3 regions of the Thalassotalea piscium genome follow, and region 1 is predicted to be linked to each of the others. Evidence: predicted binding sites of a transcription regulator. Region 1 holds the regulator's gene; each other region holds the start of a gene.

Evidence for each region. Region 1 encodes FliA, which starts transcription of late flagellar genes. Its sites were predicted from a motif close to CTAAAGNTNNNNNNNNNNNNGCCGATA; they were not measured.
Region 2: QUD79_RS07265 (VC2046/SO_2500 family protein) is a predicted target of FliA. The motif match lies at 4,479-4,505, and genes of this name have one in related genera.
Region 3: QUD79_RS10215 (flagellar protein MotY) is a predicted target of FliA. The motif match lies at 4,749-4,775, and genes of this name have one in related genera.

Annotation. Positions count from the first base shown of each region.
Region 1 covers NZ_AP027362.1:771,929-782,537, forward strand. Annotated here, with positions in the region: gene flhA (flagellar biosynthesis protein FlhA) at 1-74, shown strand, start outside; gene flhF (flagellar biosynthesis GTPase FlhF) at 146-1,603, shown strand; gene QUD79_RS03330 (MinD/ParA family protein) at 1,630-2,502, shown strand; gene QUD79_RS03335 (RNA polymerase sigma factor FliA) at 2,547-3,269, shown strand; gene cheY (chemotaxis response regulator CheY) at 3,317-3,700, shown strand; gene QUD79_RS03345 (protein phosphatase CheZ) at 3,728-4,471, shown strand; gene QUD79_RS03350 (chemotaxis protein CheA) at 4,485-6,563, shown strand; gene QUD79_RS03355 (protein-glutamate methylesterase/protein-glutamine glutaminase) at 6,610-7,752, shown strand; gene QUD79_RS03360 (ParA family protein) at 8,737-9,513, shown strand; gene QUD79_RS03365 (chemotaxis protein CheW) at 10,184-10,609, shown strand, end outside.
Region 2 covers NZ_AP027362.1:1,671,635-1,682,243, reverse strand. Annotated here, with positions in the region: gene QUD79_RS07285 (hypothetical protein) at 1-644, opposite strand, end outside; gene QUD79_RS07280 (MiaE family protein) at 773-1,345, opposite strand; gene QUD79_RS07275 (EAL domain-containing protein) at 1,579-3,135, opposite strand; gene QUD79_RS07270 (YchJ family protein) at 3,420-3,914, shown strand; gene QUD79_RS07265 (VC2046/SO_2500 family protein) at 3,936-4,448, opposite strand; gene QUD79_RS07260 (hypothetical protein) at 4,590-6,602, opposite strand; gene QUD79_RS07255 (hypothetical protein) at 6,602-8,950, opposite strand; gene QUD79_RS07250 (BatA domain-containing protein) at 8,943-10,397, opposite strand; gene QUD79_RS07245 (DUF58 domain-containing protein) at 10,394-10,609, opposite strand, start outside.
Region 3 covers NZ_AP027362.1:2,345,814-2,356,422, reverse strand. Annotated here, with positions in the region: gene QUD79_RS10245 (porin) at 1-914, shown strand, start outside; gene sodB (superoxide dismutase [Fe]) at 1,118-1,702, opposite strand; gene QUD79_RS10235 (Grx4 family monothiol glutaredoxin) at 2,004-2,342, shown strand; gene QUD79_RS10230 (peroxiredoxin) at 2,432-3,037, shown strand; gene QUD79_RS10225 (hypothetical protein) at 3,237-3,608, shown strand; gene rnt (ribonuclease T) at 3,950-4,627, opposite strand; gene QUD79_RS10215 (flagellar protein MotY) at 4,810-5,676, shown strand; gene QUD79_RS10210 (hypothetical protein) at 5,749-6,090, opposite strand; gene QUD79_RS10205 (DEAD/DEAH box helicase) at 6,831-8,180, shown strand; gene QUD79_RS10200 (substrate-binding periplasmic protein) at 8,191-8,913, shown strand; gene QUD79_RS10195 (hypothetical protein) at 8,999-9,274, shown strand; gene QUD79_RS10190 (23S rRNA (adenine(2030)-N(6))-methyltransferase RlmJ) at 9,352-10,200, opposite strand; gene QUD79_RS10185 (ABC-F family ATPase) at 10,524-10,609, opposite strand, start outside.

The sequences.
Region 1 (10,609 bases):
GATTACGAGTAATTTCATATCAAGAAATACCGGATGATAAACAAATTAAAATTGTAAGTTCAATTGGTCAGTAGTCTGATAATTCAAACCGAAAATATAGCTAGTGTGATAAGTTTATGTGCGTGAAGCTGGTGTAGGAGTTTTTATGAAAATTAAACGTTTTGTTGCAAAAGATATGAGAACCGCCTTAATTGACATTAAGGAAGAATTAGGCGCAGATGCCGTTATCATGTCAAATAAAAAAATTCCTGAAGGTGTCGAATTAATGGCAGCTGTCGATTATAACCAAAAAGCGCCTGCAACATCGGTGCCTGAAGAAAATGAAGACAGCATACCCAATGATGTAGTTTCTATCAGTAGTCAGGCATTTCAGCCTAGTGATAAAAGTGCTAACGAGCAACCGCCGGTTGATAGTTTGTCAGCATTATTAAACCGTACGGTTCAAAAGCCCCAGACAGCAACAAATCAAAATAAGGCTAGTTCACCATCTCAGAATGTAGCAAAAACAGATAGTGATATTGAAGACCAACTTAAAAGCTTTACCGATAGACTAGAGCAAAATGCTCAACAAACACCTCAAGTTCGCTCAGCACATCATACTGATGAGGTAATGCAGCCTTCAGCGCCTCATGTAGCTAATGAGTATGCAAATCAACAGTATCACCATACTGACTCTGCTAATGAAATTGAAAAAATGCGTCAAGAGATGCACAGTATTCGTCAATTATTAGAGCATCAAGTGTCTGGATTAATGTGGCAAGATATGGCACAAAAAGATCCTGGCAAAGCTGTACTTGTAAACCGCTTAATGCAAATGGGCATCACAGAAGCATTAGCAGAGCAAGTAGCGAGTTACATTCCAAGTTCGGCCAATGAAAGTCAAGCATGGGAACATGCAAAAAACTTATTAACTCAACAGCTTAGTACCACCAGCAATGACATTATTCATAAGGGTGGTGTTGTATCGTTAATTGGTCCTACTGGCGTTGGCAAAACTACAACTATTGCAAAACTAGCAGCGAGATATGCACAAATACATGGTGCTGATCAAGTGGTTATGATCTCAACAGATAGCTACCGTATTGCGGGTTTTGAACAACTTTCCACTTATGGAAAAATTATTGGTTGCCAAGTTAAAATGGCGAAAGACGCTCAATCGCTTGATTTATTGTTGCAACAATATGCGAATAAAAAATTGGTTTTAATCGATACCGCTGGCATGGGCCAACGTGATATGAGATTAGCCCAACACTTAGCAACACTTGTAGCAAACTCACGGGTAAAAATAAGAAATTATCTAGTTCTTGCAGCTAACTCGCAACAACGGGTTATGCAAGAGAATGTTCAACGGTTTAAAAAAATACCACTAGCGGGTTGTATTTTTACAAAGCTAGACGAAAGCTTAAGTGTTGGTGAAATAGTTACCACAGCTATTCAAAATGGTCTGCCGATCGGCTATCTTACTGATGGGCAAAGAGTACCAGAAGATATTAAAGTTGCAAATGCTGAAAAGTTAGTTACTCTTGCTGAAAGAATGGCAAATAAATACAATAATCAACACGTTTCGCGACCAATGCCCATGACTTCTGCTGCAATTGTGTAATACTGATAAAACGAGAAAGAATATAGATGATCGATCAAGCGAGTGGCTTAAGAAAAATGCAAGATGCAAATCACAACAGTAGAAAAGGAAGTAACCCTGTAAAGGTTATTGCTGTTTCAGGCGGTAAGGGGGGTGTAGGTAAAACTAATATATCACTTAATACTGCAATTGCTTTAGCTCAACTTGGTAAACGGGTATTGGTTTTAGATGCCGATTTAGGCTTAGCCAACTGCGATGTTATGCTTGGTTTAAGAGTGCAGCGTAATTTATCTCATGTGTTATCAGGTGAGTGCGAGCTTGATGATGTCATTATTAAAGGTCCAGCTGGCATTAATATAATTCCTGCAACCTCTGGTACCCAATCTATGGTCGACTTAACACCAGCTGAGCATGCAGGTTTAATTCGCGCTTTTAGCGACATGAAAACTAAGTTTGATGTTTTGGTTGTTGACACCGCGGCTGGTATTTCAGATATGGTGCTAAGCTTTGCAAGAGCTGCACAAGATGTACTTCTGGTGGTATGTGATGAACCCACTTCAATTACTGATTGCTATGCTTTAATGAAACTATTAAGTCGTGACCATGGCGTATATAAATTTAAAGTTGTCGCCAATATGGTACGTAGTCCAAAAGAAGGACAGCAGCTTTTTGGAAAATTATCAAAAGTTAGTGAACGTTTTCTTGATGTTGCGCTAGAATTAGTGGGTGTCATTCCTTTTGATGAAAACATACGAAAATCTGTACGTAAGCAACAGGCTATTGTTGAAGCTTATCCAGATTCACCAGCAGCGAAGGCACTTAAACAACTTGCTGAAAAAATAGTTAAGTGGCCAATACCTCACCAAGCGTCAGGTCATTTAGAATTCTTTATCGAGCAGTTGTTAGAAAATAAATCGTAATAATCCAATAAAACTAAGTACAATCCATAAAATAGTGGTGGGTGATAGTGGCTAAAGCAAATGCTTACATTAATCAAATAGATAAAACTACTCTACTAGAGCAACATACCGTTTTAGTAAAACGAATAGCCTACCATTTGCTTGCTCGACTTCCCGCTAGTGTCATTGTTGACGATCTTATACAATCAGGCATGATTGGCTTATTAGAGGCAGCTAATAATTTTGATAATACTAAAGGCGCTAGTTTTGAAACCTTTGCTGGGATCAGAATTAGAGGTGCGATGCTTGACGAAATACGCCGTGGTGACTGGACTCCGCGCTCAGTTCATAAAAATAGCCGAATGGTTAACGAAGCAATTAAACACTTAGAAGCCGAACTTGGTCGCGACGTAACTGATATTGAAGTTGCTGAAAAACTTGATATTTCGTTAAATGAGTACCATGATATTCTTAACGAGGTAAGTACGGGAAAGATTATTGGGATTGAAGACTTAGGAGTTAGTGAAGACGCACTAAGTCAGTTAGAAGATAGAAGTAACAACAATCCTTATAGCAATATAGAGCAAATAGTTTTTAAAAAAGCACTCAGTGAATGTATTTCTACTTTACCCGAACGCGAAGCTCTAGTACTGTCGTTGTATTATGACGAAGAATTAAACTTACGAGAAATTGGTCATGTCCTTGACGTTAGTGAGTCAAGAGTAAGTCAAATCCATAGTCAAGCGTTACATCGATTAAAAGCACGTATGCAATCGTGGAAAAGTTGATTACAATATAATAAATAGAATTTAGAACTATATCCCCGGAGGGTGTCTTGGATAAAAATATGAAAGTACTTGTTGTTGACGATTTCTCAACAATGAGACGTATAGTGAAAAATCTTTTACGCGACTTAGGCTTCACCAATATTTCAGAAGCAGATGACGGTAGTACAGCATTACCTATGCTTCAAGGCGGTGATTTTGATTTCGTTGTAACCGACTGGAACATGCCAGGCATGCAAGGTATTGACTTATTAAAAGCAATTCGTGCAGACGCTAGCTTATCGCACATTCCTGTATTAATGGTGACAGCTGAAGCTAAAAAAGAGCAAATTGTTATGGCAGCTCAAGCTGGCGTAAATGGGTACATTGTTAAGCCATTTACAGCTGCAACGTTGAAAACCAAGCTTGATAAAATATTTGAGCGTTTAGGGTAAACCTTAACCGTTAATTAAGGACGTTGCATGAGTATTAATACGAGTGTCCATGTGTCGCTGGAACAGGCAAAATTATTGGTTGAATACCTTGAAAGTAATCAACAAGATAAAGCCGATGAGTTAGTCGCTGAGATACAAAATCCGATCAATACCGCGCTTTTTGCTGAAATTGGTAAATTAACGCGTCAATTACATGATTCGTTAACTAATTTCCAAGTTGATTCACGACTCAACGATTTAGCTAATGCAGATATTCCTGATGCAAAAGAGCGCTTAAACTATGTGATTAGTCGCACAGAAGAAGCCGCTAATAAAACCATGGATGCTGTAGAGTCTATTTTTCCTGTTGTTGATACTATTCAGCAGCAAATAGCTACGGTTAAGCCTTTGTGGCACAAGCTGATGCATAACGAACTTGAACTTTCAGAATTTAAAGCATTATGTGCCGATATTGACGTTTTACTAACAACAACAGAAAAAGAAACATCGCACATGCACGCCTTAATGACCGATGTATTAATGGCGCAAGACTTTCAAGACTTAACCGGGCAGGTTATTCGTAAAGTTATTGACTTGGTTAGAGAGGTTGAAGAAAGCTTAATTAACATGTTAACGGCCTTTGGATTAAACTCAGAACGAGATAAAGAAAAAAAACAACCTAAAGTGGGCGATAACTTAGTAGAAGGCCCAATTGTAAACACAGAGAATAGAGATGACGTTGTTTCTGACCAAGATGATGTTGATGATCTTTTATCAAGCCTAGGATTTTAAGAGGAATTGTTGGATGTCTTATGAAGCAGATGAAGAAATTCTACAGGATTTTTTAATCGAAGCAGGTGAAATACTTGAAAGTTTATCTGAACAACTTGTTGAGTTAGAGAACGATCCAAATAACGCAGAGTTATTAAACGCTATTTTTAGAGGCTTTCATACGGTAAAAGGTGGCGCAGGCTTTTTAGCATTAACTGAACTTGTTGATGCTTGCCATGGTGCAGAAAATGTCTTTGATATACTGCGTACCGGTAAGCGTGCAGTAACCGCAGATTTAATGGACGTTATCTTAAAGGCGTTAGACACCATTAATGAAATGTTTAGCCAAGTTCAAAATAGAGAACCTGTTGATGCTGCTGATCCCGCACTTCTAGAACAACTTCACCGTTTAAGCGAGCCAGAAGGGGCTGCACCACCAGTTGAAACTACTGTGGTTGTAGAAAATACGGTAAGTGGTAATGAATCTAGCGTTACTTCAAGTGATGAAATGTCAGAAGATGAATTTGAACGACTCTTAGATGAATTACATGGTACAAGTGCGCCAAGCACTCCTGCGGTAACTAGTTCGAATAATAGTAATGATATTTCAGATGATGAGTTTGAATCATTGTTAGATGAACTGCATGGTCAGGGGGCATTTTCTTCTGATGTGGCAAAAACACCACCAGCGACACCGGCCAATAAAGCCTCGTCTAATGATATATCTGATGATGAATTTGAATCACTGCTAGATGAATTGCATGGTCAAGGAAAGTCACCACAAACAAGTCAAAAACCAGTAACCCCCGCGCCTACAGCCGCACAAAAACCGGCAGCCGCACCTGCATCAAAACCCGCACCAGCGCCTGCAGCTAAACCAGTGGCAGCTGAGAAAAAACCTGGACAGAGTAGCGCTCCTCAAGGTGAAACAACGGTTCGTGTTGACACGCAACGCCTTGATCAAATAATGAACATGGTTGGTGAGCTCGTTTTAGTGAGAAATCGCTTAACAAGTTTAGGTATGACCAAAGAAGATGAAGAGTTGACAAAAGCTGTGTCAAACTTAGACGCAGTTACTACAGATTTACAGGGCGCGGTAATGAAAACGCGCATGCAACCGATTAAGAAAGTTTTCGGACGTTTCCCTCGCGTTGTTCGAGACTTAGCGCGTACCTTGAATAAAGACATTAAGTTAATTTTACAAGGTGAAGAGACCGATTTAGACAAAAACTTAGTTGAAGCATTAGCTGATCCACTCGTGCATTTGGTGCGTAACTCAGTAGATCATGGGATTGAATTGCCTGACGATCGTGAAGCCAAAGGTAAAAGTCGAGAAGGTACCGTCATTTTATCTGCTTCTCAAGAAGGTGACCATATATTACTGACTATTCGTGACGATGGTGCAGGTATGGACGCTAATAAATTAAAAAGCATTGCTATTGAGCGAGGTGTCTTAGATGAAGATGCGGCTAATAGAATGTCAGACAAAGACGCCTTTGCTTTAATTTTTGCGCCAGGATTTTCTACCAAAACTGAAATATCTGAAGTATCAGGACGTGGTGTTGGGATGGACGTGGTGAAAACGAAAATCACCCAACTTAATGGTACTGTTAATATAGACTCAGAAATGGGCGTAGGCACAGTACTAGAAATTAAAGTGCCACTTACGTTAGCTATTTTACCAACGCTAATGGTTATTGTGGGTAAGCAAACTTTTGCTTTACCACTAGCGGCTGTAAATGAAATATTTCATTTAGACTTAACTAATACCAATTTAGTTGATGGTCAGCTCACCATTATTGTTAGAGAGAAAGCTATCCCGTTATTCTACCTTGACCAATGGTTGGTTAGAAATCATGTTGAGAATAAGCGTAAAACGGGCCATGTTGTTATTGTACAGCTTGGCACGCAGCAAATAGGTTTTGTTGTTGACAGCTTAATTGGTCAAGAAGAAGTAGTAATTAAACCATTAGATCGACTTTTACACGGTACGCCTGGTATGGCGGGCGCTACAATTACGAGTGATGGCGGCATTGCACTCATTATTGATGTAGCTAATATGCTAAAATATTATGCGAAAAAATCGATCGTGAATAAAAAGTTACGCTCATAATAATTACACAACTAATCCAGTTTTGTAAAAGACAAAGAGAAGTTAAATGACCTACAGGGTTTTGGTGGTAGACGACTCCAGCTTTTTTCGTCGTCGTGTTAGTGATATTTTAGAAAGTGACCCTAACCTCACTGTGGTAGATTTTGCGGTTAATGGTCAAGAAGCGGTAGATAAAGCTAAGTCGTTAAGACCTGACGTGATCACCATGGACATTGAAATGCCAGTACTTAATGGTATTGATGCCGTTAAGCAAATAATGGCGAATTCTCCAACTGCTATCTTAATGTTTTCTTCATTAACGCATCAAGGCGCAAAAGCTACTTTAGAAGCTTTAGACGCGGGAGCATTAGACTTTTTACCTAAGAAATTTAATGAAATTGCAAAAACAACGAGTGATGCAGGACATATTTTAAAACAACGGGTATTAGAGATAGCCCAAAAAAAAGGCAAAAGTACACGTAGAGCCTTATCAACACCAGCTTCAACACCATCATTACGAAGAAAGTTTGACAGTAGCTTGTCGCGTGAACCTACTAGTACATTCACTAGATCGACCAGTACTCCTGTTGTAGCTAGTATTCCTACTAGAAGTGCAGGTAACTTAACTAAAAGCAAGTCATACAAGCTTTTAGCTATTGGAACATCTACCGGAGGGCCTGTTGCACTTCAAAAAGTATTAACAGCATTACCAGCAGACTTTCCTCTTCCTATTATTATGATCCAGCATATGCCTGCTGCTTTCACTTTAGCATTTGCAAACCGACTTGATTCTTTATGCAACATTAAAGTCAAAGAAGCCGAAAATGGGGACGTGCTTAAACCAGGGCATGCATATTTAGCTCCTGGTGGTAAACAAATGATAGTAGAGGGCAACAGTAACAATGCTAAATTAAGAATATTTGAAGATGATTCACCTCGTATTGCTTTTAAGCCAAGTGTTGATATTAGCTTTGGTTCAGCAGCTAAAGTTTTTTCAGGAGATGTGTTAGGTATTATCTTAACGGGAATGGGCGCTGACGGTAGAGAAGGTTCGCGTTTGTTAAAAGGCAAAGGGGCAACCATTTGGTCACAGGATGAAGCAACTTCTGTTGTTTATGGAATGCCACAAGCGGTTGCTGTAGCAGGTATATCAGAATTAGTATTACCGTTACTTGAAATTCCTAATGCTATAATGAAAGTTGTCATATAATACATAGAGTAAAGGGTAGTTAACTAAAGTAATATTTACTCAGCGGCAGACGATAAGAAAATACACTACTTGTAGGTTGGGCTTTAGCCCATCAAAAAGTAACGAGCGTTAAGCTATTGACGGCATAAATGCCGACCTACAACAGGCAATAAGCAAACTGTACTTTATTGAAATGTAGTTTGGGTTTTGCCGCTAAAGATGGCGGTAGTAGGGTAATGCAGAAGCAATTACCGATAAGCCCATATATTTGTAGGTTGGGCTTTAGCCCATCAAAAAGTAACGAACGTTAAGCTATTGACGGCATAAATGCCGACCTACAACAGGCAATAAGCAAACTGTACTTTATTGAAATGTAGTTTGGGCTTTGCCGCCAAAGGTGCGGTAGTAGGGTAATGCAGAAGCAATTACCGATAAGCCCATATATTTGTAGGTTGGGCTTTAGCCCATCAAAAAGTAACGAACGTTAAGCTATTGACGGCATAAATGCCGACCTACAACAGGCAATAAGCAAACTGTACTTTATTGAAATGTAGTTTGGGCTTTGCCGCCAAAGGTGCGGTAGTAGGGTAATGCAGAAGCAATTACCGATAAGCCCATATATTTGTAGGTTGGGCTTTAGCCCATCAAAAAGTAACGAACGTTAAGCTATTGACGGCATAAATGCCGACCTACAACAGGCAATAAGAAAACTGTACTTTATTGAAATGTAGTTTGGGCTTTGCCGCCAAAGGTGCGGTAGTAGGGTAATGCAGAAGCAATTACCGATAAGCCCATATATTTGTAGGTTGGGCTTTAGCCCATCAAAAAGTAACGAGCGTTAAGCTATTGACGGCATAAATGCCGACCTAAAATAAAAATAACTATTAAGAATCTAGGTTGCATGGTGCCTATGTATTGCTATAACACATGATTATTAAATGTAAGCAATTACTAACACATTTGCTTTAGTATTTAATATAAGTAAATTAATTTGAAGGTGAACCTTTGATAGTTTGGACAGTAGCGAATCAAAAAGGTGGTGTTGGAAAAACAACAACTACTATATCGTTAGGCGGCTTGTTAGCTGAGCAAGGCTATAAAGTATTGCTTATCGACACTGATCCTCACGCCTCATTAAGCTACTACTTTGGCATAGAGTCGGAAGACTTAGAGCTGAGTGTATATGACTTATTTGTGCAGGTATCAACCAAAGAACAAATAATGATGAGTTTAGCGCCAACCGCCTATGAAAATATAGATGTGCTACCCGCAACCATGGGCTTAGCTACACTTGATCGTTCATTAGGTAGTAAAGGTGGTATGGGGCTAGTCCTCAAAAAAGCACTAGAAAAGCTAAAAGATGAATATGATTATGTACTTATAGATTGTCCTCCTGTTTTAGGGGTGTTAATGGTAAATGCGCTTGCTGCGTGTGATCGTATTATTGTACCCGCACAAACAGAATTTTTAGCCCTTAAAGGGTTAGAGCGCATGATTAAAACAATGGAAATTATGCAAGTTGAACAACATAAGCCATTTACATTTAGCATAGTGCCAACTATGTTTGATAAAAGAACTAAGGCATCGTTGCAAGCGTATTTGAAAATGCAAGAGTTATACGGAGCTGCAGTATGGCCGGGTGTAATTCCAATCGATACTAACTTTAGAAATGCAAGTGTAGAGCAAAGGGTCATTTCTGACTTTGCCGCTTCTTCAAGAGGCACACTCGCTTATCGTAAATTAATAGATTATTTAATCAAATTAGATGTAAAAAATAGATGAACATATTATTAGGTTATACAAGTAATGTGGGTCGCATTTAAATGATTGATATATGTAGGTCGGCATTTATGCCGTCAAAGCTTTAGGCTTAAGGTTAAAGGGCTATTCGGTAATTGCTTCTGTAGTACCTTGCAAACGCCAGTTTTGATGGGCTGAAGCCCAACCTACAAAAGAATAATAGTATAAAATGTAGGTCGGCATTTATGCCGTCAAAGCTTAAGGCTTAAGGCTTAAGGTTAAAGGGCTATTCGGTAATTGCTTCTGTAGTACCTTGCAAACGCCAGTTTTGATGGGCTGAAGCCCAACCTACAAAAGAATAATAGTATAAAATGTAGGTCGGCATTTATGCCGTCAAAGGTTAAAGCTTAAGGTTAAAGGGCTATTCGGTAATTGCTTGTGTAGTACCTTGCAAACGCCAGTTTTGATGGGCTGAAGCCCAACCTACAAAAGAATAATAGTATACAATGTAGGTCGGCATTTATGCCGTCAAAGGTTAAAGCTTAAGGCTTAAAGGGCTATTCGGTAATTGCTTCTGTAGTACCTTGCAAACGCCAGTTTTGATGGGCTGAAGCCCAACCTACAAAAGAATAATAGTATACAATGTAGGTCGGCATTTATGCCGTCGAAAAGCTAGCTCTAACACAAGTATTAACGGGTAGTAGATAGTAAAATGAAAGATAGCAGCGGCTTAGCCGCAAGTAAAAAATTAATGCAAAACTACCTATCAGAACTGTTAACTGAAGAGTCCGAAGAGGTTTTGCCACAACCGGTTTTAGAAAAGAAGCCAGCTACTGCTATGGCCGAAAGGGTTGATAGTGTTGAAAAAGAAAAGCTAAATAAACTATTACAACAAGCAAGCGCTACGAAGGCGTTAACTGAAAACTTTAATACGGTAACAACCGTTAAGTCTGAAAGTCAAAAAGTTGCAGTAGCACCAACGGTTAAAGAGAAAACAGTTGCCGTTGATACAGTTAAAGAAATTACAACACGAAAAAGTGCCGGCGAATTTAAAATAAAACCCGAAAAAGACTATCGTAAGGGTAGTTTTCAAGCGATGTTTTTTGACGTTGCGGGTTTAACTATCGCTGTTCCTCTT
Region 2 (10,609 bases), 900 kb from region 1:
AAATTATAGCTAGAGCCAGCATAGTTTAACCCTGCAACATAATAGTGTAAGGCTCTTTCATATAGCGCATTAGCTTGATGAGTTTCAGTATGCTCACATTGATGATAAAAATGATAACAGGCACCAACAGTGTTAATACACAATGTTGATAACGCGTTAAAATACTCGTCGGGTAAACTAGCATCAGCATCGGTAGAACATATCCACTCAGATAAAATAATTTTATCAGCAATTAGCGCTAAAGCAGTATCAACTCCCTGTTTTCTTGCCAAGCCAACACCTTGTTTAACTGGTATTGGCAGAGTAAAGCTATCAAGAATAAGTATAGATGAGTTACAGCCATATACTTGTACTAAGCTATAAAACCCTTCTTGCCAAATAATATTCCCACGGCTACATACCGCATCAAATAATGATTTTTGGGGGACTTGATTACAATCACTGTCGGGTTGGTTGATCACCAATACCATCAAGGCATTTTGCTTAGCAAGTATTGAAGTAAAAAACTGCTCAACGAAGTCATCAATTTCTTTATATGCTGGGATCACTACACTATGTGTAAAGCGCAAATCACTCGGAAAACTATGTAAAGCAGCGATACATGGCTCAGCATAGTGATTTAAATACTTTTCAATATTTTTCATATAAATTGCGATTACTTAACGCTATTTGAGCGTATTAACTTTAAGCTACATAATTTGTACGACTTAATTCGTACAAAATTCGTACTCGAAAGATCAACACACCCTAGTATTGCACGGTTCAACAAAGCTTAATGTAATGCGGCTCTAAAAGGCAGTTTTGAGCAAATTTCTGCTTCTGCGACTAGAACCTCTTCCAAGCGTTGATGGACTTCGTCTTTATCAAAGTATTCTAAGGCTAATTCAACAAATAAGTTTTTATGTTTTTCTTCAGATTTAGCAATAGCGTGATAAAAGTCTTTTTCTTTTCCTGCTGGTAACGCCTCAGCTACTAGAGCAAAACGCTCATGCCCGCGGGCTTCAATAACTCCTGCAACTAATAAGCGATCAAGGAAAAAAACATCTTGACCATGACGAAACAGTTTACGTATCTCTTTAATATAAATATCTTTCTCGTCGTTAGACATTTGTAGATCTCTTGCCTGCATTAGCTTCATCACTTGTTTAAAATGAATAAGCTCTTCAATAGCAAGGTCTGTCATTGCACGCACCAACGTTTTGCGATCAGGATAATGCGATAACATAGATACAGCCATCCCTGAAGCTTTTTTTTCAGCCGCTGCATGATCTTGTAAAAAGGCATCAAAATCAGCTAAAACAACATTAGCCCATTCAGGTGGAGTGTGATATTTAAGTTCGAACATAGAAAGATAATTAATAACTAGAAAAATTTAGCTGTATTTTACACTGCTACAAGCGTCAATACCAAGAGGATTGGAAAATTACATCAATTAACCATAGGTGAGCACCAGTTAATTGACCTAATTTTAAGTAAGAGATTTAAATCTAAAGTTAAACCACAAAGTACAGTTAACTTACCTAGAAAAACTGTAATTGTGGGATAATAAATACATTTCAAAAATTTAATCAATTAAAGTTAAAGTGATTCATCATTATTAAAAGTAAAATCGCTATTTTGTATTAGATATTGTTTAAATTCATCTATCGGTAAAGCTTTGGCATAATGCCAACCTTGACCATACACTATGTTCATTTTCAAAAGCTCATCTGCTTGTAGTTGGTTTTCAACTCCTTCAGCAATAACATTAGCGTTAAGCTTATTCGCTATAGCAACAATATTTGGAATTAATGTTGATCTAATAGCCCCTGTTTCAACTTCATCGACAAAAGATTTATCAATTTTAATGGTATCAATATCCAACAGTTTTAATTGTGATAGGTTAGAATATCCGGTACCAAAATCATCAATGGAAATTTGGATACGACTTTTTGAAAGTTGATCGAGCGCTTCTCCCGATTGACCACACTGTAACTGTTCGTCTTCAGTAATTTCAAAACAAACTCGTAAATTTGGTTGGGCTGCTCGAAATAACTCAATTCCTTTAAGAATATTGCCGTTATTAATGTCTTTTGGAAAAATATTAACCGATAAATAAAACGTAGAATCGGCTGGTTTTAAGTGTTTAAAGTCATCAAGCGCCTTATGAATAAATAGCTCCGTCATCATCCAAGACAAGTTTAATTCGCTAACCACCGAAATAAACTCGTCGGGATAAAGTGCCCCCACTCCATCTTCAAAGCGGGCAAGCAGTTCACAACCTATCACTTTTCCAGAGTTTAATTCAACAATGGGTTGGTAGTAAGGGATAAAGCTTCCAGCAGCTAAGCCAAGCTTGATGCGCCTTTTGGTGCTTCTAAGGTGGTAAAAAAGCAGCTCGATAAAGTGTATTGCTGATATTCCTGATAAAAACAGCAGTAACATAACAACAAAAAGCACAGGTGGGTTTTGTAGCTCAGTAAAATTATTTTTCTTTACAGCCAAACAAATACCGCCACCAGGGCCACAAAGTTCAGCAAAATGAGCTATGAAACCTGCAAACGTTATTACATTCGGGTCTACTGCTACATTTTTATATAAATTCGGTGCTCCATAAAGATGAGTTAATTCGTAATCATCTTTTAAGACAATTTCATAAACTACAGCCTCTTCATAGTCATTGATTACACCCTCGAACGAGAGCACAATATTGTAGCTACCTTTTTCAATGATAATACCTTTAACTTTATTATCAAAAGTTTCTAATTTTTTATCTATCCAGTAATCGTGACCATCTAAAGTAAAATCGGGGGTCGACTCTTTTAATGGTATATCTAAGACGCCAGCACCTGTTGTACAAATTAAAAAGCCATTTTGTAAGAAACCAATATCTCGAATATCATTTGAGTTAAATTGCATTTCTCTCATGCTCAGTAAATGTTCATCTGTACAGTCGGTAAAAGGTAAGTTATTGAGTTTTTCTATAACTTTATAGCCACTATTGGCAGAATGTGATAAATCGGAAAAGATCCGCTTTGCTTCTTCGGATAGCTGATTTGATAAAAACTGAGAATATAGGAAAAAAATAACGATTAGGCTAATCATCATTCCTGTAATAAAAGATAATGGCTTGCGGATTACCGCTTTATTTAACATAAATATAAATTAATGATCCTTAGCCTATGTGTAACATTGGTTCATACTACAGAATTATTTATTCAAGCATAAGTTTAAAATTGCTTATCGGTGAATAAAACACCTCAATCTACTTATGTTAGTTTTTTTATACTTAGACAAGCATTATAAACGGCTTAAGTATTTAACAAAATCAAGGTATACCAAATAAGTTTAGCAGGCTATTTTACTTTTACCTATTTGATTTTTAACACAGCTTAATTTAAATCATGCTAAAATAGCACATTAAAATACAAGCAAATTTAATGAATATTATGCCCTGTTATTGTGGTTCAAAAGAAAGCTATAGTATGTGTTGCCAACCTTTTATACTTGAACAAAAGTACCCCGAAACACCTGAGCAATTAATGCGCTCTCGTTATAGCGCCTACGCGACGAGTAATGCCCAGTATATATTTAATACTTACGCCAAAGAGAAACATAAAGAGCACACTGTAACCGACATTCTTAATTGGGCTCAAACAACACAATGGCTGTCACTTAAGGTTAATCATGCAACGGCTATAACATTAAAACAATTTAGCCCTAACACATTGCCTACAGTAAATTTTGATGCTTATTACCGCCATGAAAAACACTATTATAAAATGAGTGAGTCTTCCCGCTTTGTTGCTGAAGATAATCAATGGCGTTATTTAGACGGCGATGTTGCAGAGCACACTGAATTAATTCAACCTAAACGAAACGACAACTGTTTTTGTGACAGCGGTAAAAAATTTAAAAAGTGTTGTGGTAAATAAAGTCTGAAATTAATAAAGGTTTTAAGCCATCAACGGTGACTTAACTACCGTTTCCTGCACTGAACTCAGCCAAGCATTCACATTAAAAGGTAAACGTTTTTTAGGCGCCCCACTCTTTGTTTGTTGACAATAAAGTGAGGTATTAGCCATAACACTACTTGGTATATGCTTAGCATCATTTCTAAAGGCGATTGCTTTTGGCTGTAACGCATTAACTAAACGCATTGTTGCTAGCTTATTATCAGCAACTAACTGGCCTTGTTGAAAGTGTTTTATATCGTCTAATGAACTTATCGCTAATGGTGCGTTCGGAATAACATTTAAAAGCTTTCTTAAAGACGCTTCTGTAGCTTCTTTAGGCGTTTGTTCAGTTAGAGGTAAGCCGAACTGGCTAAACTCACAAACGTTATCTACTAACATAGCAAGCATTAAAGAAAAGTCATAGCGACGTTGGCTATGCACACACTCATTAAGCTTCACGCCTAATTGTAGCTCTTCAATCAGTAAGTTAGTTTGTGATTTATCTATTTGCACAACAATGCCTAATAATTAACATTGTCTTGTTATCGGCAAGCAACTCAATACCTTTAACAATAATAACCGATAAATAGCTATTTGCTTATTATTTAACTATTGATAAACAAGCTGTTCTAATAGCAGCCATTAAAATAGTAATTACGCTCGTTTTCGCTCTACCCACAACAAAGTACACAATGCGATAAAGACAAACCAAATAGGCAATTTATTTAGTGGCTGTTTAGTCGTGTTACGCGCACTATCATTGTCAAAATTAACCGCTTCATTTTTCAAGCTTGTATCTGAAAATGATTGTGTTGCTTTACGTTTTATTAATTGTTGCCAAGCTAGCCATTGGTTGGAACCATTAACATAAATTTTTTTGATATCAGAATGCTCAGAAGTTAACAGTCTATCTATGCTGTTATCTATAGTAGTTGTTGATAAAGTAAACTGATGCCAACCACTTTCATTTGCAAACCACTCAACACAGTATTGAGAGTCACGTTCAATTGCTTTATTTGACACTAGGTTTACTGGCTGCTTTAACGGTTTGTACACTAAACCTAAATGATAGGCTGTTATTTTTTCTTCTTCGGTAAGATAGCACAACGAGATATTATCCAATGGGAATAATAAAGAGTGCTCTGTAGGTGCTAGCCAATGCTTTTCACTTTTAGTTGTAATGACCTTGTTAAAAATAAATTGCCAATATTGGCCATAGTCTTGGCTCTTTCCACTTAACTTCCATTGATAACTCGTATTTAACGTGCTCAACACTATGTCACCAAACCCCAAAGGTTTACTGAGTACTAGCGTTTGATTATTGTCATCGAATACTAATGTATCAGCGTTACTACTGAATAAGTTAATATTATTGGCTGTAAGTGAAGTGTCGCTGATGTCTTTGTTATAATGAACCAGTGTAGGTTTTTGAACTGAATAGTTTTTTTTAGTTTCTATACGGCTAAATGTTTTAAGCAACGCTACTATCGCGTTAGCTTGCCCTGATTCAATTAATGTTTCATCAACAAAAACAAACAACGCTAAGCCCTTCTTAACAGCTTTAATAATAAGGCTCTGCTCTGTTAGTGATAACGTAACCAAGCTTCGTCCATCAAGCATTAGCATATCAAACGCGGCTAAATACTCAGTGCTGATACTTTCTTTATTAACTTCAATGTTGTTTTCAACATCACTATTTACCGCTTGAGTTAAAAAGGCACTTTTGCTGGTTTGACTAATTATTGTTAGTGTACTGCCTTGTTCAGCCATCCAGTTTTTTAAATGACGGATCTCAAATGAAGGAGATGCTGTTTTAACTAAAATATTAAGAGGCCTCCCCATCACTACCTCTAACGGGATAACTTCTTTCGCCAATATTTTCTTACTCTTAATCTCAGTAACATTGAGGAAGTATTCATTAATACCTTCAGCTTTTGGGACAAAGTTAAAGCGAAAGGTTTCATTAGCTCGAATGGTTTTCTTTGCTATTACATCATTGTTAATAGCGGTCAATTCGACGTCGTAAAGTGCTTTAGTGTCGTTTGACTGAAGCTTAGCTTCAAAGCGAGCTTTTTCACCTAACAGTAATTTTTTGGACCATTTAGCTTCAACAATACCGAGTACTTTTTGAGAGGGGAAGTAATTGACCGTTACATAAGGTGAGTGCGCTTTAATAGATGCTAATTGCTGAGGCAATAAGCCGTCACCATAAAGGTAAAGTTGCTCAAGCTGATGTGTGCGTTCAAATAATGGGTAACTTGTGGTTAGCCAAATGACGTCGTTTATGAGTTGGCTTTGCGTCAGTATGGGTATTAAAGCCTGTCTATCATTTTCGTTATCGATCCAAATATAAAGATTAGCAAGATCGCTATCCTTAAAACGATTTAACGCTTCTTCCACTTGGCTCTCATCAGTATTGTTGGTTATAATAATCGCATGCTCGGCTTCTGCTTTTGTCTGATAAATAGGCAAAATTAACAGTAACATCGCAAGTATTGCACCGAGATTAACGGCACATATTAACATCGCCTTAACCATAGACTTAGCGCGATAACGATAAAAAACTTTAGTACAAATTACAGCCAACATAATAAAAGACAACACCATTAACAAATAATGAGCAGCGTCAAATGTTGGTAAATGTAGTGAAGCGGTGAACCAAGACATTATAAAGGCTCCTCTTCGGTACTATTTATTGCTTTATTCGTAGATGGATGTGTATTCTCGAGCGACGGCTGTATATTGTTAATATAATCAGCGGCTAACGCATCGCCTACTGTTAATGTTTGATTAACCGTTGAAATAACTGCTTTTGGCGACGGCATTAATTGCCATATTTTATCACGTAATTTCACAATGCAGGCTTGGCAATCGGTTAAGTAAATACGATTACCTAATAATATTTTTTCGATAGTTGCAACAAACTCGATTAAAGCTGGCCGTGTGCTCACTTGTTGATTAAATAACGCTTTAACTTGACTAAACAACTCACGTTGCTGCGCGGTTAGCTGTTCAATTGCTAGCTTAGGATGTGATAACAATGTATAGACATCACTCAAAGTTTGATATTCACTAGTTGGGACCTTAATATGTTGCGCCTGCAAGACAGATTCAATTTCTTCAAGATCTCCTTGATACCGTCTATCTTCATTTACCGGAGGTGGCTCAAAACCTAATCTTTTAACATAGATACGTTCCGCCTTTTGAGCCATTTTTAAAAACTTTAATGCCTCTTGCTCATAAGGCAAAGCTTGCTCTGGTTTAGATAACATTAAATAGAGTTCTGCTTCCCACATGTTAGCGACCGAGCGCTTCATTAAAGCAACGGGGTCTTGCTTCCCCATCAAGCCAACATCGCTATCTTCATGTGTATGAGCATGCTGTGCTAACACTTTTTCATAGGCGGTATCTACGCCTTCATTAGCTCTACTTTGACTGTTTTTGTTATGCTGATGCTGTTCTTCATGGGCTTCTTTGTCCTGATGACTTTTATCAGATTCTCCTTCTTCATCGTGGTCATCACTATGCTGGATTAAGGATGAAGGTTGCTCACTTGTACTATCTTCAAATTCATCCCCCAAGTATTGACCATACTTTTGTTTTAATTCACTTTGTGCAACTCCCAATAGCTCAGAAGTTTGACTAAATTCCACTGTTGATAACAGCGAGCTATCGGCAATTAATTGCTCTGTTTCTATTATAATTTGTCGTTGGCTTTTAAAATATTCTGGCATAAAGTCAATCAATACTCCGTCTGCCATTACCGCTTGATCGCTATCTTCTAACCAACGTACTATTTTAGTTATTGATTGTGTTAACTGAGGCTCAGGGCTTTTATTGTCCCAAGCTCGAACTGAAAAATATAATTCGTCGCCTGGTTCCATATCCAGCTCGGTCAAATCCCAGACCTTAACGTATTCATTGACAATATTATGACCTGTACTATTTTTAACCAGTGACTTGGCACTTACATCATCAAATTCAAACACTTGATCACGAAATTTAACCGCTTCGCCTGAGCCTTTAGCAATAGACGCTAATATATCAACTTTACTTAAACCAAAATCATCTGACACTTGTACCTGAGTTTCAATTAAAGGCTTTGCCTGCGTTAATATTTCTGTAATTGTTAGTTGAGGCGTTAAAATACGAACTGATGGCTGTAGATCACTCTTCATTTCTAACGTATAAATTTGTGGGAGTAACTCTGCGCCAGCTTTAATTTGATAAAGTCCAGTAGAAGTCATAATTAACTCACCTACTAAGTACCCATTATCTACAGTTAAAGCGAGCTCTTGTCCGTTAGAAAATACCAATGCATAAGAAAGGTTATTTTGAGTAAACGCTAATTGCCACATTATTTTACTACCGATAATTCCCTGAATATTCAGATTATCTGACTGTTTGTTTAACAAACCAGTATAACTAGGGGGCTCAATGACAACTTTTGCTGAAACCAGACGATTTAACGAGTGCATCTCATTAATTTCTGTCGACGTAGGCTCACCCCGTTGATTTATATAATGTTCCAAGTGTGTTAAGGGTTGAAAAAAAACACTCATTGCAATAAGAGCTAGCGCTAAAGTCAATTGTCCTTTGTAACGATAATCTCCAAATATTAATTGTTGCTTAACTTTGTCAGCCAAAATAAGAATAAATTGTGTAGTTATTTTTTTCTGTTGTAAGCGCAAAAGTAAGGGTAGATTTTCACTAGTCACAACAAGAAGTTGTGCGCTTTCTTCTAGCTGAGGATATACCCGATTTAAATGTTCAAGCACATTCGTTTGATTTACCTTACTGCAAAGTTGAGACTTACCAATAAATAACGCAACAACAAAGTAAGTAATAATTAGCGCGGAAATACTAAGCCATGAGAAGCTAAACCAATACAACACTAAATAACAAATTATCACCCAAATAACACTGGTTAACATTAGGCTCTCTACAAATGCTTTACGTTTTAGCTTTTGTGTTAATTCCGCCAGTTTTCGTTGTATTACTTCGCGATCACTCATTTTTATTTACCACTAGCTGCTTAGACACTGAATACTCACTGAGTAGCCGCTCTAGCAATACTAACAAAACGAGTAATAATCCCAGCCATAAAAGCATGTCCTGGTGTGCATCAAAATCAATCGTATTATTAATACGATAAGCTTTATCAGAAACCGTATCCAAAAATGCTTGGTGTGCTATCGCTTGCTGATATAACAATGCCGTTAACTGATTAATATTATCTGCTGTAACCTGATCATTTTCTTTTTGATATGAATTAATTTGATCACCAAAAAGTAGCCTTTGTATCACTAAAGGAAATTGTGGTTGAATCACTAAATTAGTCGATTTAGGTGAAAGCATGCTGGCAAATTGATAGCGTTTACCTGCATTGGTATTAGTTGCTTCATCAACCTTAAATACAGTTAATAATGGTTTGTTATCTTCAGATACCCATAAATCTTCCTGATGTTCTACATGCTGTGAATCAAAGGTATTCTCTAAATGGCTACTTTGATAAAAGCGAATGGGGGCGAGCAGCGCAAAACCATTGTTAACAGTAATTTCTTCAGAATTGTTAACCAACAATCGATTATCGTTATTTATAAAAATATGCGTACCTTGCGCTCGCCAAGAAATAAGCTCTTGTGTTATAGGGCGATTTGCCAGATAAAACACCCAATTTGGTTGCTGCGCAGATACCAATTTTTGTGGATGCTCAATAACTTCAATAGAGAGTTGTTGAACACTAAATTTTTGAATCGCGTTTAGTGCTGGCAATAAATAATTAAGCGCCTCTTTGTGTTCGTCTTCTGCATAAATAATCAATTTAAATGCTTGCTGAACCAGTGAATTTAACGAATATTGTTGGCTACTTTGTTGTGATGTGATGAACCACTTTATTGGTTGATTTAATAGTGGTTTTTCACCTGTAAAATTGATTGCATTAGCTTCTGTAAAAACTAAAATCTCTTTTGCCTGTTTAAATTTTTTACTTACTTTACTTAATTGTTGCCATATATTTAAAGGTTCAGCCGGCTCAACTTCAGTAACGTTTGTGAATGTTGTAAAGCTTTCCAAAGTTTGTAATGAGAGCACGTTGAAATCAGAAGATGTTAAGTATTCACTAATTTGCTCACGCTGCTCAGGCGTGGCCGCTTTAAACCATGTTTCACTCACTAAAACAAAAGTCTCGTCGCCGCTATAATCATTAATAAACGGTTGAGATAAAATAGCAACCGAGCATAAAACAATTAAACAACGAAGTAACAACAATAACCGCTGAGTAAGCTTGATTGTTGACATTTTTACAGGTTTTGACTGTGGTAAAAAGCGGGTTGTACCCCATTTAACAATTCGGCCCCGGCTCTTACTCAATAAATGAATGATCACAGGAATTGCTAGTGCAGCTAACCCATAATAAGCTAATGGCTGCAAAGAGGTTATAGAAAATAGTGACGTGGTCATACTGACAGCACTCTTTGCCTTGCCGCTAAGTATTGATAAAGCGTTTCGTCAATAGGCTGGTCAATATCTACCCGCCAGTGCGTCACCCCTTTACTACTTAGGTAACTATTTAACTCTTGATTGAAAGCAGCCCTATTGGCTAAGTAACTATTTTTCGCTAATTTTGGAGATAATAAATACGCTTGTTGGCTTTCAAGGTCTTCAAAACGGAT
Region 3 (10,609 bases), 1.6 Mb from region 1:
TTATTGGGCGGGGTGCAGACGATTGGGATCCAAAGTTTGAATGGGCCTATTTGGGTTATCAAATTAATGATGAGCTTAAAGTATTAGTTGGGCGTCAACGTGCTCCATTTTATATGTATTCTGACTTTTTAGATGTGTCGTACGCTTACCCTTGGATCACTCCACCGAGTGGTGTTTACGATCTTCCTTTGGATGCTGTCGATGGCGTTAGTGCCATTTATGAATTTCCAATCGGTGAATTTAGCTCAACTTTACACGTTATTTATGGCACCAATACCGATGAATTAGTCGCTTTTGGCGAAGAAATTAAGCCTGAATTTGATAATCTTTTTGGCGCATCACTTACCACAAATAGAGACTGGCTAACGCTTAGAGCAGCCTATTTTGTTGCAAAAAGTACGGTACCTTTAGCTGCAACTCAACCTTTAATTCAAGGTTGGAGAATGACACCATTTGCCGATGTTGCAAATGGTATCGACCTTTTTGAAAAAGATTCAAGTTTTGCAGGGGTCGGCTTTCAAGCAGACTTTGATAGTTTCTTCGTTGTAGGTGAATACACCGAATTACAAATAAAAGACAGTTTTTATCCTAAAGACGAATCTGCGTATATCATGGCTGGATATCGTTTTAACGATAAAGTTGTGCATGTGACGTTCGGTCAGGATGAAGTTAAAGTTAATCGAATTACACAAGGCGTGCCTTACGGTTTAGACCCTTCTATTGACTTTTTGAAAGCACAGACTGACGGTTTGTCTGACTCTCAGGCAGATAAAAGTAGCTATATTACGGCAGGTTTGCGTTGGGATTTCCATGGTTCAGCCTCATTGAAACTTGAATATACTGATTATGAAAATGACATAGACTCTGATTTTGATTCGGGTTTATTTAAAGTGGCAGTAGTAACCGTATTTTAAATAACCCGGGCTCGGGATAATGGATGTGCGCAAAAAATCGTAGCTTTGGTGTACTTAGCTTATCCAAAATTCAGGATAAATGTTAAGGTTAGCATTGTTAGGTAATTAAAAAGGGAGAGTAGCTTGCTACTCTCCCTTTTACTTTATCTTGTTTTATAATTTAGTAATCCAATTATAAACTCCGATATTATTAACTTAGTTGATTAAGCTGAAAAGTTTGCGCTAGCAAATTCCCAGTTAGCTAATGCCCAGAAAGCTTCCATGTAGCTCGGACGTAAGTTACGGTAATCGATGTAATAAGCGTGCTCCCATAAATCAACAGTGATCACAGGTGTAACCCCGTCATCTGTTAATGGTGTTGCTGCATTTGATGTATTAACAATTGCTAAGCTACCGTCAGCATTCTTTACTAACCAAGTCCAGCTAGAGCCGAAGTTGTTAATTGCACTGTCAGTGAATTTTGCTTTAAATTCAGCAAAAGAACCAAAGCTAGCATTAATCGCATCAGCTAATGCGCCAGTTGGTTCACCGCCACCGTTAGGGCTAAGGCTATTCCAGTAGAAAGTGTGGTTCCAAATTTGAGCCGCGTTATTGAAAACGCCACCTGAAGATGTTTTAACGATATCTTCTAAAGACTTGCCATCAAACTCAGTACCTTCGATTAAACCATTAAGTTTTACTACATAAGTGTTATGGTGCTTACCGTAATGATATTCTAAAGTTTCAGCTGAAATATGAGGTGCTAGTGCGTCTTGCGCATAAGGTAAAGCAGGTAATGTAATCGCCATTATATTCTCCAGGAATTGATTAGATATAAATTTTTGAGCCTAAAAATTAAGAAGTAGTTTGTTTTTATTAAAAACCGAGTAAAATACTCAAGTATTACAAATCTTCATATAGTTTACTCAAATATATAGGTATTACTAGTGCAATTATCAAGGCTAAAAAGCTTTAACCGAGTTATTTTTAAATATTAGTCCCTATTGCATTGAATAATGGGGTCATCGTACCCATTATTCAATGCAATATAGATTAAAATTCAATGTAATGCAGATAATGTGCATTCTAGCTTAAATATAGGGGCTGACTATGGAACAAGATACGATTGAACGTATTAAAGAACAGATAACGCAAAACAATATTTTATTATATATGAAGGGCTCACCCAAACTACCTAGCTGTGGTTTTTCTTCACAAGCGTCACAGGCGTTAATGTCGTGCGGTGAAAAATTTGCTTTCGTTGATATATTACAAAACCCTGATATTCGTGCTGAACTACCAAAATATGCACAGTGGCCGACTTTTCCCCAATTATGGGTTGAAGGAGAGTTAGTTGGTGGCTGCGATATCATTATGGAAATGTATCAAAAAGGTGAATTACAAGAATTAATTAAAGAAGCTGCAGCAAAAGTAGATTCTGAAGAATAATTTTTTATTTTATCCTTGAAAATTAAAAGGTCGTCTCAATATCTATGAGATGTTATTCGAGTACTCAGTTAAAATATTTGGAGAATAAAATGAGTGTATTAGTTGGTCGTCAAGCACCTGATTTTACAGCAGCAGCAGTGTTAGGTAGTGGTGAAATTGTAGATAGTTTTACACTATCAGAAGCTATCAAAGGTAAAAAAGCAGTATTGTTTTTCTATCCGTTAGATTTTACGTTTGTTTGCCCTTCAGAATTGCTGGCATTTGACCACCGTATTGAAGAGTTCAAAAACCGCGGTGTAGAAGTTATTGGTGTTTCTATTGACTCTCAGTTTTCACATAATGCATGGCGTAATACTCCAGTAAATGAAGGGGGTATTGGTCCAGTTCAATACACTTTAGTTGCTGATGTGAAACATGAAATTTGTAAAGCGTATGATGTTGAACATCCAGAAGCGGGTGTTGCATTTCGTGGTTCATTCTTAATTGATGAAGAAGGTAATGTTCGTCATCAAGTAGTAAACGATTTACCGTTAGGTCGTAATGTTGACGAAATGTTACGTATGGTTGACGCACTACAATTCCACCAAGAGCACGGCGAAGTATGTCCTGCTGGTTGGAACAAAGGCGACAAAGGCATGACAGCGTCACCAGAAGGTGTTGCTTCTTACCTTACGGATAATGCTGACAAGTTATAATACTTAGCTAATAAGTTTCTGTAAAAGCCGCGAAAGCGGCTTTTTTATTGCCTTGGGAAATAAGCATACTTTATATTAAATGTCCGAACACTATTTGTCTTTAACGCGATAGCGCCGTAAACTGAAAGTGTAAAAGCACTAGTAATAAGTTAATTTTGATCTACACTTAAATAACAGTGTTTATATTGAAAGGACGCTTATGAAATTAGCTAAACCAATTTATGAAAGTTTGCCTTATATTTATTTTTTTATGAGTGGTTACTTATTATCTTTAGATAATAGTTTAGTGTTAATTTTTTCTGCAGCACTGTTTTATACAGCAGGTTGTGTAACCCTAGTCACTCGCTCATCTCATCGCCGCTTAGATAAGCAAATTGAATCAATTAAACACGCTATCCCCGAGCTAATTTATGAATACAAGCCCTACGTATTTGGTGCTATTGCTATTTTTACGTTGATGCTCACTAAAAATGCATATATACAGTTCGCTGCATTTACTTTAGGGGTAGTCGCTTTAAGAATTCTATTATTTAGACATAATAATAGATGTAGACCTAAAGCGCTATTTTAGTAGGGTTTGAGCTTTATACACAACTTATAATGTTAGTGTTTAACCAACGCTAACTTAACTAACCTGAGTTCTGGATAAGCTAAGTACGTCAATGTCACGATTTTTGCGCGTATCTGCGTTGCCTGCATGGACGTAGGTACTTGGTTTTTGTCTGGAACTAAAAAACCGTTAATTTGCTACTAATAGCTCGCTATTAGGTACGCAAACTTGCCTTGATTCACTCAACACTTATAACATTGATATATAACTACATAAGTAATACGATTGTTATATTGTAAGTGATTGAAAAATAGAGCTTTATCTGTGTTGTTCGTACATCCGTTATCCAGGGCTCAGGTTAACTAGCTATCTTCTGTATTTTCAGGGTTTGACTCTTCAATTGGCCAGCCACCTAATTGTTGCCATTTATTGGTGATATAACAAAAGAGCTCTGCTGTTTTCTCGGTGTCGTAAAGGGCGCAGTGTGCTTCGTTATTATCGAATGTTATATTCGCTGCAATACACGCTTTTGCAAGCACTGTTTGTCCCAGCGCTAAGCCAGACAAGGTGGTGGTATCAAAGCTAACAAAAGGGTGAAATGGTGAACGTTTAATAGCACAGCGTTCAACGGCCGCATTAACAAAGCCTAGATCAAAAGAAGCGTTATGAGCAACCATTATGGCTCTTTGGCAATCAGCGGCTTTCATCTTTTTGCGAATTAACTTAAATATTGCTTTAAGTGCCACTTCTTCATCTACTGCTCCACGAAGCGGGTTTGTTGGGTCTATCCCAGTAAACTCTAAAGCAGCTTTCTCTAAATTAGCGCCTTCAAATGGATGAATGTTAAAATGAATGGTTTCGTCTAAAGAGAACAATCCAGTTTCACTGTCAAAAGCTAACGTAGTAGCAGCAATTTCAAGCAAGGCATCGGTTTTAGCGTTAAAGCCTGCGGTTTCAACATCAACAACAACAGGGAAGTAACCTCTAAAACGGTTAGAAAATACATGGGGATTACTAGAGTTTGAGCAAATTTCAGTCATACTATATAAAACACTATACCAAGATAATAAATAAAATTGGTGGTATTATCGCAGAAAGTATCAACGAAAACTCATTTGTTGTCTAAAAAGTTATGATAAAAGAGAGATATGATATTTTTTATTAAAGAAATTCTAATTTAAGTCGATATCATTAATGTAGCTAACTAACTAGAAAGATTGTTATGTATAAAACCTTATCGATTCTTACATTGTCGTTTATTGTCACTACTGCTAATGCGAGCATTAGGCAGTATCAAGCTGATCTAGACAGCTCAAAGTGGCAGTTAACAAATAATTCTCGTCTGGAGTGCACATTAGCTCATCAAATTCCTAACTATGGCCTCGCTAAATTTTATAGCCGTGCTAGTAGAGACTTAAACATGGAGTTTGAGTTGGATATGTTACGTTTACCCGATAATTATTCATTAGCCGAGGTGCGTTCAGTTGCACCTAAGTGGAAACCCGGACAATCAGGATACACTATCGCGGACATGAAATTACATAAACAATTCTCCCCTGACTTACCTAAGAAAGTTGCTTGGACCATGTTAAATGAGCTTGAGCAGGGTATGAGCCCAACATTTTATTATGATGACTGGTATAGCAATAACGATAAAATATCAGTTGGTCTATCAAGTGCTCGCTTTAAAAAAGCGTATCAGAACTTTGTTGGCTGCGTTGGTAACTTATTAAACTATAATTTTGATGATATTGCTTATACGGTACTTAATTATCAATTTAATAGCGATGAGCTAACAAAAGCATCACGTAAGCGTATAGCGATGATAACTGAGTATTTAGCTTTAGATGCTGAATTGGAACTTGTACTAATTGACGCTTTTACCGATAGCTTTGGTGGGCGAAGTTTAAACCAAACAATTTCTAAAAAGCGCGCAGATAAAATCAAAGAGTACTTTATTGCTAGTGGCATTGATCCAAACCGTATTGCAGCTAAAGGCTACGGTGAGAGACGACATATTGCTTCAAACGATACTGTTTTAGGTCGCGCAAAAAATAGACGTGTAGTTGTTCGAATGGAACAACCCTAGCAAAGTTGCTGTTAACTCAGCAAAAAAAAGGCTACTACCTGAATTGGTGTAGCCTTTGTTTATGTGAGTTAGTTAATTAATTAAGATATCTACTTGATGCTTATTACTTTGTCGAGAAACTATAATACGTATATTATCGCTTTCAGATGAGAATTTAAGTACAAGCTGACCTTTAATTCGTGTTTGACTAGTGATTTCACCATAGTTACTTTGATAAAAATCTATAATTTCTTGTTCACTCTGCTCAGTAAAAAAATTGGCAACAAAAGGTTTTTTATCTTGATATTGTGCAAATACTTGAGCACCCGGTAATAGCTCAATAGTAGCTGCTGTTTCAGCACTCGACTTAAGAGCGAATAAGGATAGTGATAACACAATAACTGTAATGCGTTTAGTGGTGTTTTTGCTTAACATGAAGTTCCCTTAGCCATTTTTATTTTGATTATTTTTAAATTATATCAAACAGTATAATAATGTGATCGCAAGATCACAATTTTAAGTTTGAAAAGCAAACAACTGAATACACAGAGCAGCTTTCTCATACAAACAAACTTTTTACTCAATATCATAAAATGCATATGTACTAGGGTTTGGGTGAACTTTTGGTTTGTAGTAGAGTATAAGGTGTTGTTTTTAAGGTGATTTATACTGCGTTATTCATTTTAATAATAGAACCACTATTACTTACAATCAATGCCTTGCCTAAATCGCTTCTAATTCCAACTGAAACTCGCATCTTGAGGTGGTTTGGGTATATACCCAAGCCACCTCAAGATGCAGAATTCAGCGTTTCACAGGTACTTAATATCAAGGCGTTACTTTGCAAAAATGGCAGTCCCTTTTAAGAAGTAACAACGATGAGAGTAAGTGCCTGTGAGACGCCTAAAAGGTTGGTTTAAAAGCTATTTATACTGCGTTATTCATTTTAATAATAGAACCACTATTACTTACAATCAATGCCTTGCCTAAATCGCTTCTAATTCCAACTGAAACTCGCATCTTGAGGTGGTTTGGGTATATGCAGTATAAATATACTCATTTACGCTACAGAGTAAGTTTTTCGATTATATTGTTAAATTGTTCGATCAATTAACTGGCTAAACAGTTATAATATAATTGATATTTTTAATAATACATCACCTAGGAGAACGCTTTTGCTATTTAGCGATTTTGGTTTAGATAAACGCTTATTATCAACGGTAGAACATTTAGGGTTTCAAGCCCCTACCGATATTCAACATCAAGCTATACCTGTTGCTATGACAGGCCAAGATTTAATTGCATCTTCAAAAACAGGCTCAGGTAAAACACTTGCTTTTATTTTGCCTGCTATGCAAAGGCTAATTAAAAATAGAGCACTTACTAAGCGGGATCCTCGGGTTGTTATTTTAACGCCTACTCGGGAGCTTGCTAAACAAGTTTTTACTCAACTACGTTTATTTACTGCAGGCACACAATTTAAAGCAGTATTAATATTAGGTGGTGAAAACTTTAACGATCAGGTGAAAACACTAGAGAAAGATCCACATTTTATTGTAGCTACGCCAGGCCGATTAACAGATCACTTAAAGCAGGGGCACTTTTATTTACATGGCCTTGAGCTTTTAATTCTTGATGAAGCTGACAGAATGTTAGATTTAGGCTTTGCTAAAGAACTTAGCTTAATTAATAAAGCTGCTGATCATCGTAAACGCCAAACATTGTTATTTTCTGCAACCTTAGACCATGCACAAGTAAATGATTTTGCATTAGAGCTATTAACCAAGCCTAAACGCATTGCAATAGGCGCGGCACACACGGAGCATAAGGATATCACTAAACGTTTTTATTTTGCTGATGATCTTGAACATAAAGAGGCTTTATTACATCACTTCTTAACAGATGAAAAATACCAGCAAATGATAATTTTTACCGCTACACGATCTGACACAGAACGTTTAGCTAACGACTTATCCAAGAAAGGTTTAAGTACTGTTGCGTTAAGTGGCGACTTAAACCAAAGCCAAAGAAATCAAATAATGGAGAGTTTTAGTAAGGGACAACATAAAATATTGGTTACTACTGATTTAGCTTCTAGAGGTTTAGATTTAGTTAACGTTTCACATGTTATAAATTTTGACTTACCTAAACACTGTGAAGAGTTTGTTCATCGTATTGGCCGCACAGGCAGGGCCGGCAATAAAGGTGATTCTATTTCTTTGGTAGGGCCAAAAGATTGGACTAGCTTTAAAAATATAGAAAGCTTTTTACAAATGAATTTTGACTTTAGTGATGTTGAAGGTTTAAAAGCGAAATTTTCAGGGATAAAAGCGCAAGAAAGTAAAACAAAAAAAGCAACTGTTAGCAATACTAAGAAGATTAAAGCAAAAGCTAAGAATCAACAGAAAAAGCCTATGCGAAAGGTTGTATTTACTCAAGATGCCGGAGACCTGCCAGTTATGAGGCGTAAGCAAAAGCTTGATCCAAATTTAATTGATAAAGATACTAACGAAGAAGTTGATTAACAGTTACAACATGATGTTAAAATGTTTTATTATATTTTTTATTATTGTAAGTATGGGAGTTGAGAGCGCTGAGCGACTTCCAACTCACATCTCAGTAGCTGCACCTGAAATTCCACCACTTATATTTTATGACACAAATAAAGAGTTAACAGGCACACTAGTTGAGCAGTTAAATCAGTTTGCTGACAAAACAGGAATTAATGTATCAATTGATGTGATGACATGGGCTAGAGCAATGGTTCAAGTTAAAAACAATCAACATAATGCGTTAATGCCAACGATAAAAAATATTGATCGAGCACAGTTTTTAGTTTTTCCTCAATTGCCGCTGATCAATCTAGAAAGCTCAGTGTTAATTCAGCATAAAAGCAAACAGTCAAACTACACATCAATAACGTCTTTACTCAAAGGGAAAGCTATTGCTAAAGCTCGTTCAATGGTGATGGGTAATGAAATAGATAACTTAATTGCCAATGGAGAATTAACTGTCTTTGAAGTTAATTCTGTTGAGTCGGCTATACAGATGTTAGCGGCTGGAAGGGTTGATTTTGTAGCGACTAAAAGAAGTATTGCTTCTTCGGTAATGGAAAAATTACAGATGAAGAATGACTTTATCTATATCTCTGTAGACAACAAGCCTTCATATACCTACTTAGCCTTTTCTCAAAAATTTGCAGCTAAATATGATATTGAAGCGATAATGGCGCTAATTACCTCTAGCAATAATAATTAAGAGGGATTTATTATTTTTTTAATTGGTATAAGTGCTATATTTAGATTACCTATATTATTTAAATGGAAGTAAAACAGTGGCAAGGATGTTTAATATAATAGAAAAAGAATGGTATAAACGCGAAACATCAACAGGGCAGTACATTACACCAGTACATGTGGTTATACCAGACTATCAACAAGTACATAATCATATTTGTAATATGGTGGTAAGTTATAGTGATGGCTCAACCAAGTCCTTAATTGCACGAGTGCTATTCAACGAGTTCAACAACCAATGGACAGTCGATGGAATGGAGGTTGCTGTTAAAGTGATAGAAAATGCTATCGAAAACTTTCAATCTGACGAACAGGTAGGCTAGTGTTTTCGTTTCTTAAAAATTTAATTAGAAGTAAAATCAACTTAACTTAGCTTTTCTACCTTAGTTTGGATTAGCTATTATTCCTCGATTAGCTGCACTAAATTAAAACTTGAGCTTGAATTTCCCAATTTACTTTGTAAGTAAGGCATTATTTCAGACAGTTGAGTATTTAATTGCCATGGTGGATTAATAATAAATAAGCCCGTTCCTGTCATGCCATATTCATTAGTATCTGCTGTTAAGCAAAACTCCACTTGAAGTAGGTTTTTTATTTCGCTCGTGGTAAATGCATTTTGCATTTGATTTACTAATTCTCGTTTTACGACTGGATACCAAAGAATATAGGTGCCAGTTGCAAACTTTCGATACGCTTTTATTAACGTTTTAACAGCTTTGGTGTAGTCCTCTTTAAGTTCGTACGGAGGATCCATTAATACGACAGCACGTCGGTTTGGCGGTGGCAATAAACTTAGAAGCCCTTGATAACCATCAAGTTGTTTAATATGTGATTTATTCCACCGCTGACAAAAATCAGTTAAGTGTTGAACATCAGTTGGGTGCAATTCAAATAAGTGGGTACTATCTTGCCGACGAGAAAACTTTTTAGCAATACCTGGAGAGCCAGGGTATAACGAAAGTTGCTCTGTACCTAGTTGCTTATTTAACTCGTTAATAATATCGATATATGGAACAAGTGCTTCGGGTAAATCACTATTACTGAATAGCTTATTAATACCGTTTTTATATTCGCCTGTTTTTTGGGCATATTCATCAGCAAGCTGATACATACCTGCGCCAGAATGAGTGTCTATATAGGTAAATCCTTTTTCTTTTTTAGTCACATGTTCAAGCACTAGTGTTAAAACGCTATGCTTTAGCACATCAGCAAAGTTTCCTGCATGAAAAGCATGACGATAACTTAACATTTAATATTTACCCCTGTAATAGTCATTATTAAGTGTTATCTCTCACAACAACTTTAATAATAAACAAATTTACCAATTAGTTTGATTGTTACAAATTAATAACGCCTGAAAAATATCAGGCGTAATTTCGTTAAAGTAATGTTATACCAATCTCACTAACTATGTGATCATTTCTACTGGCTAAAACAGTCAACTACTGCGTATAAAATAGATCACTTAATTAATGAAACTGGTATTAGTTAACCTGAATTAGGGATAAGCTAAATACACCAAAACTAAGATTTTTGCGCACATCCATTATCCCGAGCTCAGGTTAGTTAAGCTTAACTAATCTTTGATGCTAAATAAGCATCATAGTTACCATCGAAATCTTGATAGCCGTCTTTTTCTAGTTCAATAATGCGCGTCG